4 regions of the Pelosinus sp. UFO1 genome follow, and region 4 is predicted to be linked to each of the others. Evidence: riboswitches for the same ligand, from Rfam matches in the RefSeq annotation. Region 4 holds a riboswitch; each other region holds the start of a gene.

Region 1 (4,216 bases), 1.9 Mb from region 4:
CAATTGGGTGTAAATTTAATAATCGCACCATATTGGCAATTACAGAGCGACTACGCCCAATTCTCCTAGCAACTTCCTCTTGTGTTAAATTAAAATCATCCATTAAACGGCGGTAGGCTAACGCTTCTTCTATCGCATTTAAATCTTCTCGTTGAATATTTTCAATTAAGGCAATCTCAGTCATTTCTCCATCAGTGTATTCTTTTATAATAGCAGGAACTTCTTGCAGACCAGCTTTTTGTGAAGCGCGCCAACGTCTTTCTCCAGCCACTAATTCATAAAAATTATTACTTTTGCGTACTACAATGGGCTGCAATACCCCATATTGTTTTATAGAGGACACGAGTTCGGCGAGTGCCTCCTCGTCAAATACCCTGCGGGGTTGAAACTTATTGGGAATAATCTGATTGATAGAAATATTGCTGACAAGAGGCTGCTCCTCTACAGAATTAGAGCCAGAAAATAGTGCATCGAGACCGCGCCCTAATCCTCTCTGTGAGTTATTACTCATCATCAATCACCTCTTTCGCCAAATCAGTGTATACTTCTGCACCTTTAGATTTAGGATCATATCGAGTTATAGGTTGTCCATGACTTGGAGCCTCACTAAGGCGAACATTACGAGGAATAATTGTTTGATATACCTTGTGACGAAAATGGCTTTTAACTTCATCTACAACTTGAATGGATAAATTCGTCCGAGCATCAAACATGGTTAGAACTACACCTTCTAAGGATAATGCAGGATTCAAGTTTTTCTGTACTAAAGTTATGGTGTTCATTAATTGAGATAATCCTTCTAGTGCATAAAACTCACACTGAATTGGTACTAATACTGAATTAGCGGCTGTTAAAGAGTTTATTGTTAATAATCCTAGGGATGGTGGACAGTCGATAATAATATAATCATAATTATATTTAATTTTATCCAATACCCTTTTTAGTTTTGTTTCTCGCGACATGATGGAAACTAATTCTATTTCAGCCCCTGCCAATTGTATTGTAGCGGGTAATACCATTAGATTTTCAATTTTTGTTTTTAAAATAACGCCTTCTACTGGAGTATCATTTACTAACACATCATAAATAGATTGTTTAATTTTGGTTTTATCAAAACCAAAGCCGCTAGTAGAATTTCCTTGTGGATCCAGATCAACTAATAGAACTTTTTTACCTAAGTCTGCTAAACATGCACTCAAATTTACAGAAGTTGTTGTTTTCCCAACGCCTCCTTTTTGGTTGGCAATTGCAATTACCTTTACCAAATAGTTCACCCCATATTCTCATTTATATTTTAAGAAAGACTACGAAACGGCACTTTCGCTGCTAATTTCTATAATGCTAATTCATTCCACATTCTTAAGAATATTTCCTGCAAAAAAACCGTCCTCTTAAGCAAAAGCACTATTATTTAAGTAACTTATAATAAAATAGTAAAGTAAAATGGCTAATCTACAATCATCTTCGTTAAAATAGGTATTTTATACCTTTAGTGTATAAATGCTACGATACAAATATCAATATGATAAATTAAAAATATTGACAAGTCTTTATTTTTAATTTATCATAATATCCAATTTAATAAATACTCTTATCTAGAGTGGTCGAGGGACTGGCCCTATGACACCCAGCAACCGGCAGTAATGCAAATGGTGCTAAATCCAGCAGAATTCAATTCTGAAAGATAAGAGGAAAGAACGGATAAAAAAAACAGCCTCTTTCCTCAACAAGGAAAAGGGCTGTTTTTTTATCCTATTAGAATATACCAATCTAATAACAGTTATAGTTTTTCTTATGGTGAAGCCAAAATTTTAGATACGCCTGTTGCTTCTCAATAACTTATAATAATGTGAGGTTAATTATGAAACTATGTGATCTATTTGATCGAGAAAAACCCCTTGTCTCTTTTGAAATATTTCCACCAAAACAAACAGTTACTTTAGAATCGATTTTTAAAACTACCGAAGGATTACAAACATTAAACCCAGACTTCATAAGTATTACCTATGGTGCCGGCGGTAGCGCTTCGGATCGCACTCTTGAAACTGCAGATAAAGTCAAAAATACCTATCATGTAGAAGCTCTAGCACATTTAACTTGTATCAATTCGCAAAAAGATGATATTGATACAGTGCTTAACCAATTACAAGCCCATAATATTCAAAACATATTAGCCATGCGCGGCGATTATCCCCTGGATAAAGGTTCCCTAAAGAAGATGACAACAACCTTTCCTTATGCAAAAAATCTAATTGCCCACATAAAATCCCAACATGATTTTTGTATTGCGGCTGCTGCTTATCCAGAAGGTCATTTAGAATGTCCTAACCTTGCAGAAGACACCGTTCATCTGAAAGAAAAAGTAGATAGTGGTACCGATTTTCTCATTACCCAAATATTTTTTGACAATGCTGTCCTTTATAACTTCCTGGATCGAATCAGACAAGCCAATATTACCGTCCCCGTTTGCGCGGGGATTATGCCCCTACTAAATAGTAGGCAAGTGGCTAGAATTCATAGTCTATGCGGGGCATCCATTCCAAAACCTTTGCAAAGCATTATTGAAAAGTATCAAAACTCGCCAAATGATTTTGAAAAAGCCGGAATAGAATATGCTTGTAATCAAATTACCGATTTAATTGCCCATAAAGTAGATGGCATACATCTATATACTATGAACAAACTAGAACAGTCTAAAACTATCATTCAAGAAACAGGGCTACGCTAACTAGCAGACTACCTAAGGAGGAGTGTTATGCCAATCTACAATCCAGCATTGAAAAATCTAGATATGAAAGAAATCAAGCGCTATTCTGGACTAACCAAGGCTTCCGAGTTTCCGCCCCATTTACTAGAGCAAGCTTGCACTGAGGCACAAATAATATCACAGCCTAAAGTAGTATGGCAAATTTATGACTATAATCCAAACACTGCTACGATAATGAGTCCAGAGCCACTAACCCTGTCATCAACAAAAATAAGTGAACACTTGAAAAACTGCCTACAAGTAATCGTAATTGCTGTTACAATAGGATCTAGATTAGAGGAAATGGTAAGTGAATACTTTACAAAAGACGAGTATACCCTAGGATTATTACTAGATGCAGCTGGTACAACAGCTGTCGAAGTGGCGGCGGACCAAGCATGTGACTTAATTAGACAACAAGCAAATCAAAAGGGTTATTCGACCCTCTTCCGCTTCAGTCCTGGTTACGGTCAATGGGATATTACCGTACAACCCCAAATTCTATCTTTGGCTCATGCCTATGAAATCAATGTAACCGCGACACCCTCTTGCATGTTATTACCACGAAAATCCATTACTGCTGTAATCGGACTAACCCCTAATGCGTGTCAGAGTGCCCCTACTTCACCTGCTAAAAATAAAAGCTGTCAACAATGTCAGCAAGTAAACTGCTTAGCGAGAAAGGATTGAACTATTTATGATTTATATTTTTGATGGTGCCATGGGAACTATGTTACAAAATGCTGGATTACCAGCTGGATCTTGCCCCGAGTTATGGAATATAGAGCAGTCTGATGTTATTACTAGCATACATAAAAGTTATATTGATAATGGTGCAGACATTATTGAAACAAATACCTTCGGTGCAAACCGGATAAAATTAACACATTATGGCTTACAAGATAAAGTACAAGCACTAAATACCGCAGCCGTAAAAGCAGCACGGGCCGCTTGCGGGCCAACAACCAAGATAGCAGGTTCTGTAGGACCTACCGGAAAATTAATTTCCCCGCTAGGAGATTTAGCCTTTGACTCCGCTTATGACGTTTTTTATGAACAAATTTGTGCATTAGATCAAGCTGGCGTAGATATGATTTTGATTGAAACTATCATTGATATCCAAGAAATGCGCGCAGCCCTGTTAGCTGCCAAAGCAGCTTCTACTAAACCAGTGATTTGTCAGATGTCTTACGGCGCAGATGGACGCACTGTAACAGGTACAGACCCAGTTACAGCTGCTATCATTTTAGAAGCTATGGGTGCAGATGTGATTGGTGCCAATTGCTCCTTAGGACCAGCTCAACTATTGCCGATTGTTGAACAATTGGCCCAAACCACCAGTTGTCCTATTAGTATCCAATCGAATGCTGGTATGCCAAGTCTTATAAACAAACAAACTGTTTTCCCTATGGGGCCAGAAGAAATGGGACAATGGGCGCAAAAATTAGTTGCCGCAGGTGCTCAGTATAT
Region 2 (4,216 bases), 1.0 Mb from region 4:
TCAAATAGAGAACCATAGGTAGATGCTAACGATATAAAAAATAAGGGGGATTTTTTATGGAAATAAAACTTATCAATATTGGTTTTGGTAATATTGTATCTGCGAATAGAATCATTTCTATTGTTAGTCCTGAATCGGCGCCAATTAAAAGAATTATTCAAGAAGCTCGTGACAGAGGAATGTTAATTGATGCAACTTATGGAAGACGTACTAGAGCTGTAATTATTACTGACAGTGATCATGTAATTTTATCCGCAGTGCAGCCTGAAACCGTAGCTCATCGCCTTGCCAGCAAAGAAACTAGCGAGGACACTGCAGAATAGCAGATGATGAAAGGAGCAGCATGTATGACAAAAGAGGGAATTTTACTTGTTTTATCTGGTCCATCTGGAGCAGGTAAAGGGACAATTTGTCAAGAATTGCTGCGTAGATATCCTGAATTAAACTATTCCATATCTGCCACTACACGGGCAGCACGTGTAGGAGAAAAACATGGGGTTAATTACTGGTTTGTTTCTCGTGAAGAATTTGAGAATATGATAAAAAATGATGAGTTGTTGGAATGGGCTGAAGTTTATGGCAATTTTTATGGAACACCATGCCGTCAAGTAAAGGATTTATTACAAAATGGTAAGGATGTTGTCTTAGAAATAGATGCACAGGGAGCTACGCAGATAAAAAAAAGATTCCCCCAAGGAGTGTTTATCTATATTGCACCACCGTCCTTGGATGAGCTAGCGAATCGCATTCATAAAAGAGGTACTGACAGTTTGGATGTGATAAAGAAAAGGCTCAGTTGTGTTAATAATGAATTGACATACGTACATAATTATAACTACATAGTAGTAAATGATGAGGTGCAAGAAGCAACAAACAAGGTTTTATCAATTATTACTGCAGAAAAGTGCCAAGTGGTACGTAATGACAATATAGTGGAAGAAATATTAACTAATTTTAATAAATAAAACTTAGGGGGACTACTATGATTCATCCATCATTAGATGTTTTAGTGACTAAAGTTGATAGTAAATATACATTGGTTGTGCTTGCGGCTAAGCGTGCTCGAGAACTTATGGACGGTTCAGTACCCATGGTTGAGAGCAAGTCGAATAAGCAAGTTACCATTGCCTTAGAGGAAGTAGCGCAAGATAAAATATCCTATGAACGGACCAAAAGTGGTATAAAGTAGGAGGTCGTTATGTTAAAGGGAAAGAATATTGTTGTTGGCGTAGCTGGTGGTATTTCTGCTTATAAAGTAGTGGATGTCGTTAGCCGTCTAAAAAAACAGGGCGCCAACATATATGTTATTATGACTAAGGCAGCGACTAACTTTCTTACCCCGTTGACTTTCCGAGAAATAAGTGGACATCCGGTTGTAGTTGATATGTGGGCAGAAGCTACCAATTGGAATGTTGAACATATTGCATTAGCTAGTAGAGCAGATTTATTTTTATTGGCTCCTGCAACGGGAAATATTATTGGTAAAATAGCCAATGGTATAGCGGATGATATGTTATCTACTACTGTTATGGCGACAACGGCACCAATCTTAATGGTGCCAGCTATGAATACGAATATGTATTTAAATAGCATTGTTCAGCAAAATATTAGCAAGCTGACTCAATTAGATTATTACTTTATGGATCCAGATTGTGGTAAGCTAGCATGTGGTACAGAGGGTGTAGGACGTTTACCTGAACCAGAGGCTATTGTAGGAAAGGTAATTGAGATACTAAAAACCAATCATGATTTTACAGGGAAAAAGATATTAATTACTGCAGGTGGAACGCAGGAGGCAATTGATCCCGTAAGATATATCGGTAACCGCTCTAGTGGGAAAATGGGCTATGCATTGGCGGAGGTTGCTGCGCACAGGGGAGCAAAAGTCACTTTAATATCGGGACCCACTCATTTGGTTTCGCCACCTGGTGTTACAATAGAATTTGTACAATCAGCATCACAGATGCAGGATGCCGTAGTGGCTCATTTTGCGGAAAGTGATATTGTGATAAAGGCAGCGGCAGTAGCGGATTATCGTCCACAGAGTATGTCGGAGCATAAAATTAAAAAGACTGGTGAGACGCTACATCTGATACTAGAGAAAAATCCGGATATCTTACTACAGCTTGGGCGCCTAAAGAAACATCAGATATTGGTTGGTTTTGCTGCTGAAACTCAGGATTTACTAGTTCATGCACAAGATAAATTAACAAGAAAAAATTTAGATATGATTGTCGCTAATGATGTTACTATACCTGGCGCCGGATTTAATACGGACACGAATATAGCAAAATTGTTGTACCGTGATGGTCGTATAGAAGAATTGCCTCAAATGTCTAAAAAAAGGCTAGCAGAAGTTATTTTGGATAAAATTCACATAGAATGTCGAAAATAGGTTGATTTTTGTTCTATTTTACTTTAAAATTTGATTTGGCAGAATTATATATTGGCTCATCAAGAGATGGTGGAGGGAATGGCCCAATGAAACCGCGGCAACCATTTGGAATATCCAAAAACGGTGCCAATTCCTGCGGTAAAGATCGCAAGATGGGAGAGTGACAGTAACATCACCCTCCCTTAGGGGAGTTTTTTTATTAATTATTGGAGGTAAAAATTGTGGAAAAAAAACGCGTATTATTTACTTCAGAGTCTGTTACTGAAGGACATCCTGATAAAATGGCGGATCAGATTTCAGATGGTGTATTAGATGCCATAATGGCGAAAGACCCTATGGGACGGGTAGCATGTGAGACTTTGTTGACAACAGGTCAAGTACATGTAGTTGGCGAAATAACAACGAATTGTTATGTGGATATTCCTAAGATAGTACGTGATACAATTAAAGAAATTGGCTATACACGTGCAAAATATGGCTTTGATGGCGACACTTGTGGTGTATTGGTTTCCATAGGTGAGCAATCCGCTGATATTGCGATGGGTGTTGACAAGGCGCTAGAAGCAAAACAAGGACAAATGGATGATATTGAAGCAATCGGTGCTGGTGACCAAGGAATGATGTTTGGTTACGCAACCAATGAAACTCCAGAGTATATGCCATTGACAATATCTTTAGCACATAAGTTAGCGCGTCGTTTAACAGAAGTCCGTAAAAATGAAGAAGTTGATTATTTACGTCCTGATGGAAAAACACAAGTAACGGTAGAATATGAAGATGGAAAACCTCTTCGTGTCGATACGATCGTAATTTCAACCCAGCACGGTCCTGAAGTTGAATTAGCAACTATTGAAAAAGATTTGATTGAAAAAGTTATTGTACCAATTGTTCCAGCTCATCTATTAGATGCAAATACAAAATACTATATTAACCCAACAGGTCGTTTTGTAATAGGTGGACCTCAAGGCGATGCTGGTTTGACTGGCCGTAAAATCATTGTTGATACATATGGTGGAATGGCACGTCATGGTGGCGGTGCATTCTCTGGTAAGGATTGTACCAAAGTAGATCGCTCAGCTGCCTATGCGGCTCGTTACGTTGCCAAAAACGTAGTTGCTGCAGGATTAGCAGATAAATGTGAGATCCAGTTAGCTTATGCTATTGGTATGGCGCATCCAGTTTCGATTATGGTAGAGACTTTTGGGACGGCTAAAGTAGATGAAAAACTGATTGCCGAGCTGATTAAAAAACATTTTGATTTGCGCCCAGCTGGCATTATAAAAACCTTGGACTTGCGTCGTCCGATTTATCGCCAAACAGCAGCTTACGGACACTTTGGCCGTACTGATATTGATTTGCCTTGGGAACGCACCGATAAAGCAGAAATTTTACGTAAGGAAGCAAATCTTTAATTTTTAATAATTTCTTGCAGGGTTTTTATCTCATCATACGAATTTTATAGGTATAGCTAATGATAAAAGGGGGACTCAGTGAGATTCCCCCTTTTTAATTTTATTAAGTATCATGGAATGGTGGTAACAATGCAACGTATAGCACAAGTTTTAGTAAATCTTACAACTAAAAACATTAACAAAGCTTTTTCATATCATATTCCTGAACACTTAGATTGCGTTGCTGTAGGTTGGCGTGTATTAGTGCCTTTTGGCAATCGCAAATTAGAGGGTTTTATTATTGATATTACTCAGGGTGAAGATTCTGATATAATTAACCTAAAACCTATTTTAGATACATTGGATAATGACATATGGTTTGATGAGCATATGATGCATACTGCTAGGTGTATTAGTGAATATTATCTTT
Region 3 (4,216 bases), 1.5 Mb from region 4:
CAGTGCAGGCACTGTACCGAAAAAAGCTGCCGTTACACCAGACTCAAATTCTCCTAACTGATTAGAAGTTCCAATAAACATTGAGTTGACGGCACTCACTCTTCCCCGCATTTCATCTGGCGTCTGCAATTGCACTAAGGAGGAACGAATGACAACGCTGATGACATCTGCAGCACCAAGGACAACTAATGAGGCGAGAGATAAAGCAAAGGACGTTGATAAGGCAAATACAATGGTAGCCAGTCCAAAAACAAATACAGCGCTAAACATCGTTCGGCCGACTTTACGTTTAAGAGGATAATGGGCTAAAAAACCTGACATCAATAAGGCACCTACGGCTGGCGCTGAGCGTAAAATCCCCACTCCCTCTGGCCCAATAAAAAGCACATCTTTAGCATAAATTGGCAATAGAGCAGTTGCTCCCCCTAACAGTACAGCAAAAAGATCCAGGGATATGGCACCAAGTATTGTGGGTTTTCGACGAATAAAAGTGATCCCAGCAAATAATTCTCGTAGATTAACAGCATGAACTTTCCGTATTTCACGTTCAATTTTAATTCTAGAAATAAGAAAACTGGCACCTAGAAAAAGTACACTAATTGCACAATAAACATAGGCAGGACCTGCAGCATAAAGTAATCCCCCAATTGCCGGCCCTATGATATTGGCTGTCTGATTTGCCGAACTAACAGTCGCCAAAGCTTGCGGAAAAATCTTAGCCGATACCAATCCAGGCATAAAAGCTTGCATCGTCGGTCCCTCAAAAGCCCTGGCTGCGCCGATCAGAAATACAATGGTAATGATACTTTCTTTGCTAAGCCAACCAGTATAACTTCCGATTGCCAACAAACCTACACCCACGCCTTCCGTTATTTGACAAATACAAATAACTTTCTGACGATTAAAACGGTCCGCCACATGCCCAACAACAAGAGTTAGTAAAAACATTGGCAAAAACTGAGCAAGACCAACCAACCCTAAATAGAAGGGACTATCAGTCAACTCGTAGACTTGCCAACCCACGGCAACAGCCAGCATTTGATACGCCAGAGTTGTCAGAACCCTGGAAAACCAAAAATGTACATATGACTTGCAGTGAATGAGGGAAGAAACTTGCGCATTCTTATTATGTGCTTTCAACATATAACAGGAGTCTCCTTGTTTGTTATACAACCAATATCTCACCAATTAAATAAAAGAGATCAAACCACTTTCATTTCAGAAAGAGCTTGACCTTTTTTCATAGTCATTCATCCTTGAAATTGACAATCTTTAACTTTTATTATATTCAGCTTGGTCACTTTGTCAATATAGTATGACATTTTGTAAAACCTCTTATTAAATTTTACTTTGACTTACTTATTTACCTATGTTAATATTATTCATAAATTAATATTAAACTCTTATCTAGAGAGGTCGAGGGACTGGCCCTATGACACCCGGCAGCCGGCAGCAATGCAACGGTGCTAATTCCAGCAGGAGCAATCCTGAAAGATGAGAGGAATGTGCGGTTTAAAGAGCCCCTTTCCTCGGAAAGGGGCTCTTTTTGTTACCCCACTTGATTAGAAGAGCATAACAGCCTTCTATTGAGTTTTTATAATATCAAAAAAATGGAGGAATGCACTATGCCTATAAAAATCCCTAACAATTTACCTGCTACCAACATTCTGGAAAGTGAAAACATTTTCGTAATTCATGAGAACCGAGCCTATACCCAAGATATACGTCCTCTTAAAATATTAATTTTAAATCTCATGCCTATCAAGATTACTACTGAGACTCAATTACTCCGCCTGCTAGGTAATTCTCCTCTGCAAGTGGAAGTTGACTTCATGTATACTGCTACTTATTGTCCTACCAATACATCACAAGAACATCTGATCAAATTTTATGAAACATTCGAGGATATAAAATCTCGCAACTATGATGGCATGATCATTACTGGTGCACCTGTCGAACAAATTCCCTTTGAAGAGGTAGCCTACTGGGATGAACTTTGTGAAATTATGGAATGGAGTAAAACTCATGTATATTCCACTCTCCATATTTGCTGGGCATCCCAAGCCGGACTATACTACCACTATGGTATTCCAAAATATGATCTTCCACAAAAAATATTTGGAGTTTTCCCCCACAAAAAGAATGATACGGAACAAGTCAAACTATTCCGTGGTTTTGATGATATCTTTCATGTTCCCCATTCCAGACATACTGAATTTAAACGGGAAGACATCCTCAAGAATCCTAAGCTACGCATTTTGTCAGAGTCTGATATTTCTGGTGTTTATGCTGCCGCTGATCTAACAGGTAGACAATTCTTTATTGCAGGCCATTCAGAATATGATCCTCTTTCTCTCAAGGCCGAATACGATCGAGATTTTGCTCAAGGGTTATCAGTTCAAATCCCACAAAATTACTATCCTAACGATGACCCCACGCAAACACCAGTAGTCCTCTGGCGAAGTGCTGCCAACCTGCTCTTTTCCAACTGGCTCAACTACTATGTCTATCAGGAAACGCCTTTCGATCTTTCTTTATTATAATGGTTCTTTACTATCCCTTATCCTCTTTTTTCTTTAAGGCCCCCTCTAATGGATAACTCCCATAATTACGAATATGTACCCAATCCCTGTATGCCTCTGCCTGCGGATTACGGGCTAAAATATCCTGCTCCTCAAAGTATTTTACAAAGCTATTACTCTGAAAAAGCTGCCTATCTTCCCCAACTGGGCACACTTTTAGACAAGAGCCACAGGGATCACTAAAAGCTTTTTGCAATCTTTTTTCGTTATTTATGCAGGCTGCTTGGTCTACTTGCGCATATTTTAACTTTTCATCACCGATAAGGGCTTGAGCAGGACAGATTTTTTGACAATACAAACATTTATTGCATAAATCTCCTTCAACTAAAGGATCTCCTGCCAATTCCAAAGCAGTGAAGATTGATATCAACTGAACCCTCGGACCATACTCCCGTGTTAACAAGGTATGATTCCAGCCTAATGAACCAAGTCCAGCATAATACCCAGCCCAAATATGAGAAAATGCTGCTATCGGTTTTTCTTCTAATTCATCTTCAACCTCGCTATCTGGAATGACAGCTAAATGACCTTTGCGGTTTAAAAATACCGCCAATCGATAAGCTACTTTTTCTAATAACTCATTTGTTACCTTTGCTTGTTCCCTCCCCAGTACGGTGGGTGATGCTTCTATAATAGGCAGCCATAAAGGAACTCCTAGGACGATCACCGTTTTAGCCTGGGGCCAAATTTTGTGGGGATGAAATGCCACTGGTACATCCCCAGACTCTATCCATCTATCAATGGACGCAAAACCAACAAACTCGGCTCCTAGATCTCGGGCTTCCTGGATAATCTCTGCCTTAGTTAACTCAACTTGTGCCAGTCTACTCACTCCTTTTTGCTAAGTTTGCATCCTCTCTGAACTTTAGGCATACTTTCTAGCATAACAAACTCTTATACATAACTTCTCTTTATCTTCATACGTCGCCTTTTAATTCAAAGGCTGTCAACACTGATACGAAATTAAGCTGGGGATTGTACTTTGCGGCCCGAAAAATGTTGTTTTTACTTACTTGACTCTGGCCCGCATAATGTCCAGCCCATACATGAGAAAATACTGCGATTGTTTTGTGTTCGGGTATGCCTTCCCCCTCACTGTCCCATGGAATATTGACAGCCGGATAGCCGTTACGGTTCAGAAATACTGCCAATCGATAAGCTACTTCATCTAGTAGATTATTTATAACGCTAGATTGTTCCCTCACTATTGTGGGTGATGTTTCCCCACTAGGCTGCCATGAGGGAACTCCTAAGACAATTACAGTTTTAGTCTGAGGCCAAATTCTGTGGGGATGAAGCGCTATAGGTACATCCTCAGACTTTTCCCACCTGTCAATGGTCGCAAAACCTACAAATTCCGCTCCAAGATTCCGAGCTTGCTCCATTATCTCAGCCGTAGTTAACTCTATTTGTGCCAAAATAGCTACTCCTCTCTTTCTATTATGTTTGCCCCAACCCCAGAACCCCATAAAGTGATATCCTTTGCTTCATCAAAATATTTTTTTATGGCTGTGCTGTTATAAAGGTTCCGATCTTCCCCCACTGGGCAAACTTTAATGCAACAACCACAATGATTAAATGGTCCGTTGAATCGTTTTCTCCTACTCATACAAGCAAACTTGTCCATGTTCGAA
Region 4 (4,216 bases):
TATTATAAAACAAAATCTTCTATGTTGCATTCTTATCTTTATTTTTGCTAAAAAATAAAAGAGTGTCACAGCGCTCAGTGTGACACTCTTACCTATCTCTTATTTATACTAATAGCACCTAAAGTCTGACCTCTTCTTATAGATCTTGCTGAAAGAGAGCCGTGGACAAATAACGTTCTCCTGAATCAGGTAACAATACGACAATATTTTTCCCTTTATTTTCAGGTCGGTTTGCAAGCTGAATCGCAGCAAAGGTAGCAGCACCGCTTGAAATACCTACGAGCAATCCTTCTGATTTAGCTAATTCTCGAGCTGCTGTGAATGCATCTTCATTGTGCACGCCAAAAATTTCATCTACAACGTCTAAGTTAATTACTGAAGGTATAAATCCGGCTCCTATTCCCTGAATCTTATGAGGGCCAGGTTTTCCACCGGATAACACAGGTGAATCAAATGGTTCTACCGCAACAATCTTAATATTAGGATTTCGTTTTTTTAATACTTCCGCTACTCCTGTAATGGTACCGCCAGTACCTACACCAGCAACGAAGATATCCACTTGTCCGTCTGTATCTCTCCAGATTTCTTCAGCCGTTGTTTGCCTGTGTATTTCGGGATTAGCAGGATTATTAAACTGTTGTAAGATAATTGAATTACTATTTTCGGCAACCAATTGTTCAGCCTTGCCAATAGCCCCTTTCATACCCTCTACACCTGGTGTTAATACTAATTCAGCGCCCAAGGCCTTCAATAGATTACGTCTTTCTATACTCATAGTATCAGGCATGCATAAAACCAATTTGTAGCCTTTTGCGGCCGCGACAAAGGCTAAAGCGATACCTGTATTACCACTGGTAGGTTCAATAATCGTAGTATCTTTATTAATGAGTCCTTGTTTTTCAGCCTCCGCGATCATAGCATAACCAATACGATCTTTTACACTGCTCAATGGATTAAAATATTCTAATTTAGCAATTACTTTTGCCCCTATTGCCTTTTCCTTGTTATAGTTAGTAAGTTCTAACAGCGGTGTATTACCGATGAGATCCGTCAACTGTTTTGCAATCTTAGCCATAGTAAATTACCTCCAAAAATTTGATTAACTCGCAAACCAAAAAGAAAAGGCTAAGGAAGTCCCCTAACAGGAACTCCTTAGCCTTCAGTTTTCTGATCAGCTCGCTCAATATTTCATTAAATACAAATTAACACAAATAACAAACTTTGTCAATCTTTTTTTAAATACCATCGCCATAAACGCCTTCCACTTCAGGGAAACGACGCTTTTCTGTTTTCTCAACCTGAACTGCTTTACCATCCTTTATTTTTATAACCAACTGCCCATATTTTAAAGAAGATAGTTCTCCTAATATCTTATTGCGAAGAACGCTGGTTTCCTCTATACTTTTTTTCTCATTTCCAGTTTGGGATTTTTTCTGATTTGAAATAATAATTTTTTCAGTACGTTCTATCTGAATAATGTGTCCATCTTGCACTACTAAAACGATTTCACCAAAATTTATGTTTTGGATACTCTCATCAATGACTGCAAGTGCTTTTGCAGAAAATGAACTTTTTTCCTTCATCTTGACTTCTCCTTTATTCCGAAAGTGCCTGTTCTAAATCAGTGATAATATCTTGAGCATCTTCAATACCTACCGATAAACGTAGTAAACAGTCTGATATTCCTAGTCGCTCACGAACATCAATAGGCACATCCGCATGAGTCTGCACCGCAGGTAATGTAATAAGGGATTCTACCCCGCCTAGACTCTCAGCAAATCGAATTAATTTAACCTTTCGCAATACTTGCGCTGCCAATTGGGAATTATCAACAACAAAGGACAGCATGCCTCCATAACCCGAGGACTGGCTATCATGTATTTCCTTCCCTGGATGCTCCATTAAACCTGGATAATATACCTTTACCACTTTGGGATGCTTTTTTAGCCATTCGGCAATAATTTGGGAATTTTCATTATGCTTTTCCATACGCAATGCTAATGTTTTTATACTACGGATTAATAGCCAACTATCACTCGGTCCAAGAACTCCGCCTGTTGAATTTTGTACGTAACGTATACGGGCGCCTAACTCAGCCTCCCGGACAACAACCAATCCACAGACTAAATCATTATGACCTGATAAATATTTACTACCACTGTGAATCACTACATCGGCTCCTAATTCTAGTGGACGTTGAAAATAAGGCGTCAAGAAGGTATTGTCAACGATTGTATGAATGTTCTTTTCTTGAGCTAGCGCAACAATAGCACGTATATCAACAATCTTCATTAATGGGTTGGTAGGTGTTTCTACCAAAATAGCCTTCGTTAGAGGTGTAATCGCCTGCGCTACCTCTTCTTTACTACTGCCGTCTACAAAACTTACCGTTAACCCAAAATTACTGAATATCTTATCGATTACTCTATAAGTACCGCCATAACAATCTTCTACTACAACTAAATGATCTCCTGACTTATAAATCATTAGTATCGCCGTAATCGCAGCCATGCCTGAAGAAAAGGCTAATCCTACTGCACCACCTTCTAATGTAGCAATTCCCTCTTCTAATACTTTTCTTGTAGGATTTTGGCTACGGGTATAATCAAAACCAGTACTCTCACCAAGAGCCGGGTGTCGAAAGGTAGCGGATTGATAGATAGGTGTGCTTAGCGCTCCTGTTTTTGTATCCGTACAGACACCAATGTGTACAATCTTAGAGTCTAATTTCATAATATCCTCCTATTTTATGTTTTTAAATAAAATAAACCTCTTTCCGAGGAAAGAGGTTTATGCAATGAAAAACGTCTTCCTCTTATCTTTCAGGATAATTATCCTGCTGGAATTAGCACCACTGCATTACTGCCGGTTGCTGGGTGTCATAGGGCCAGTCCCTCGACCACTCTCGATAAGAGCTTATTTATTTTTTTGATAATACCATATATAAATGATTACTGTCAATACTTATCTAATTTTTTTAAAGGTGGTATCGTAGCCAGGATCATTTAATAAGTAGAAAACTACACTTACATACTAAAAACTTTGATTTTTCCTGGAACAACCCGAATATCAAGGGGAAGTTTAGGACCTAACTCTCCGTCCAAATCACTATCTACCTCTTCTGTACATTCGATGTAAATATGTTCTGCTTGTATACAAGTAACATATTTACTATTACAGTGTATGCCTTTTAAAAAGCTGATAAATAAGCCCATTAATTCTGGTAGATTACATTTTTTCACAATGAATAAATCAAGTTTACCATCATCAATCTTAGCGTCTGGTACTAGATTAGGGAATCCCCCTACATTGCCGCTATTCATAACAAGAAACAAAAATATGTCATCCTCTATGACTTGGCCATCAGCAATAAATCGCATTTTTAAAGCTCGAAAATTAGGCAGCTCTCCAAGGCCTTTTAAATAATAGGCTATTTTTCCCAGTGTATTTTTTAGCATGCTATCGGCACTATGGGCTACTGATGTCAGCAGTCCAGCACTAGCAACATTAAAAAAGTATTTATTATTTACCTTTCCTACATCAAAGGTTTTGCTTTTTCCTGCTGTAATCACTTCTACACAAGCTTCAATATTTTTGTCTAGTTGTAGATAAGCCGCAAAATCATTTGATGTACCACTAGGAATAATGCCTAATGGCAAATCAATTTCTCCTTCAAGCATGCTATTTATCACTTCATGGATAGTTCCATCACCACCCGATACAATAATGCCATCTACAGCTATTTCCCGAGATAACATAACGAAACTCTTAGTCTCTTGTTCATTACTAACTCGCAGTGGAATGATGATACATCCCTTTTTTTGAAAACATTCAATCACATGATCCAATTTAAATTTAAAACTTGCATCTCCTGATACTGGGTTATACACAAGAATAAACTTTCGCAAGCACAGATCCCTCCTTGGTGCAATAGCAATGATACACGTACCTTCCTATCTATAATCTATTGTATTTCATTCTAAGTATAAAAGTCTAGCAATTTATCTAGGATAATTGTAGATATTACCTGTTTACATAATATAAATTTTTCAGTATTATTATTCTGTTAGTAATTCTAGTCATCACTCTACAAATAGGAGGTTATTATATGAATAAATATCGTAAGCCAATTATACTTCTTACCCTTCTTACTTTCTCTTTCACTTTAATTATGCCAATACCTGCGGCAATGGCGGCTTCGCCTTTGGATACATTA

Evidence for each region. A riboswitch is a leader RNA that binds a small molecule or an ion and turns the genes downstream of it on or off. The one in region 4 is predicted to bind S-adenosylmethionine.
Region 1: it holds a riboswitch for S-adenosylmethionine, as region 4 does, so the genes downstream of both, metF (methylenetetrahydrofolate reductase [NAD(P)H]) here and UFO1_RS06795 (PLP-dependent aspartate aminotransferase family protein) in region 4, are expected to answer to the same signal.
Region 2: it holds a riboswitch for S-adenosylmethionine, as region 4 does, so the genes downstream of both, metK (methionine adenosyltransferase) here and UFO1_RS06795 (PLP-dependent aspartate aminotransferase family protein) in region 4, are expected to answer to the same signal.
Region 3: it holds a riboswitch for S-adenosylmethionine, as region 4 does, so the genes downstream of both, metA (homoserine O-succinyltransferase) here and UFO1_RS06795 (PLP-dependent aspartate aminotransferase family protein) in region 4, are expected to answer to the same signal.

What each region holds. Positions count from the first base shown of each region.
Region 1 covers NZ_CP008852.1:4,766,164-4,770,379, reverse strand. Annotated here, with positions in the region: gene UFO1_RS22355 (ParB/RepB/Spo0J family partition protein) at 1-514, opposite strand, end outside; gene UFO1_RS22350 (ParA family protein) at 504-1,274, opposite strand; SAM riboswitch class I at 1,589-1,691, shown strand; gene metF (methylenetetrahydrofolate reductase [NAD(P)H]) at 1,862-2,728, shown strand; gene UFO1_RS22340 (methionine synthase) at 2,756-3,436, shown strand; gene UFO1_RS22335 (homocysteine S-methyltransferase family protein) at 3,444-4,216, shown strand, end outside.
Region 2 covers NZ_CP008852.1:2,547,304-2,551,519, reverse strand. Annotated here, with positions in the region: gene remA (extracellular matrix/biofilm regulator RemA) at 57-323, shown strand; gene gmk (guanylate kinase) at 348-965, shown strand; gene rpoZ (DNA-directed RNA polymerase subunit omega) at 983-1,189, shown strand; gene coaBC (bifunctional phosphopantothenoylcysteine decarboxylase/phosphopantothenate--cysteine ligase CoaBC) at 1,199-2,395, shown strand; SAM riboswitch class I at 2,449-2,554, shown strand; gene metK (methionine adenosyltransferase) at 2,617-3,807, shown strand; gene priA (primosomal protein N') at 3,937-4,216, shown strand, end outside.
Region 3 covers NZ_CP008852.1:3,001,505-3,005,720, forward strand. Annotated here, with positions in the region: gene UFO1_RS14260 (MFS transporter) at 1-1,143, opposite strand, end outside; SAM riboswitch class I at 1,401-1,501, shown strand; gene metA (homoserine O-succinyltransferase) at 1,626-2,543, shown strand; gene UFO1_RS14270 (4Fe-4S dicluster domain-containing protein) at 2,554-3,414, opposite strand; gene UFO1_RS14275 (hypothetical protein) at 3,500-4,000, opposite strand; gene UFO1_RS14280 (4Fe-4S binding protein) at 4,006-4,216, opposite strand, start outside.
Region 4 covers NZ_CP008852.1:1,513,280-1,517,495, reverse strand. Annotated here, with positions in the region: gene cysK (cysteine synthase A) at 137-1,075, opposite strand; gene UFO1_RS06800 (YezD family protein) at 1,236-1,583, opposite strand; gene UFO1_RS06795 (PLP-dependent aspartate aminotransferase family protein) at 1,597-2,733, opposite strand; SAM riboswitch class I at 2,813-2,915, opposite strand; gene UFO1_RS06790 (diacylglycerol kinase family protein) at 3,027-3,908, opposite strand; gene UFO1_RS06785 (C40 family peptidase) at 4,109-4,216, shown strand, end outside.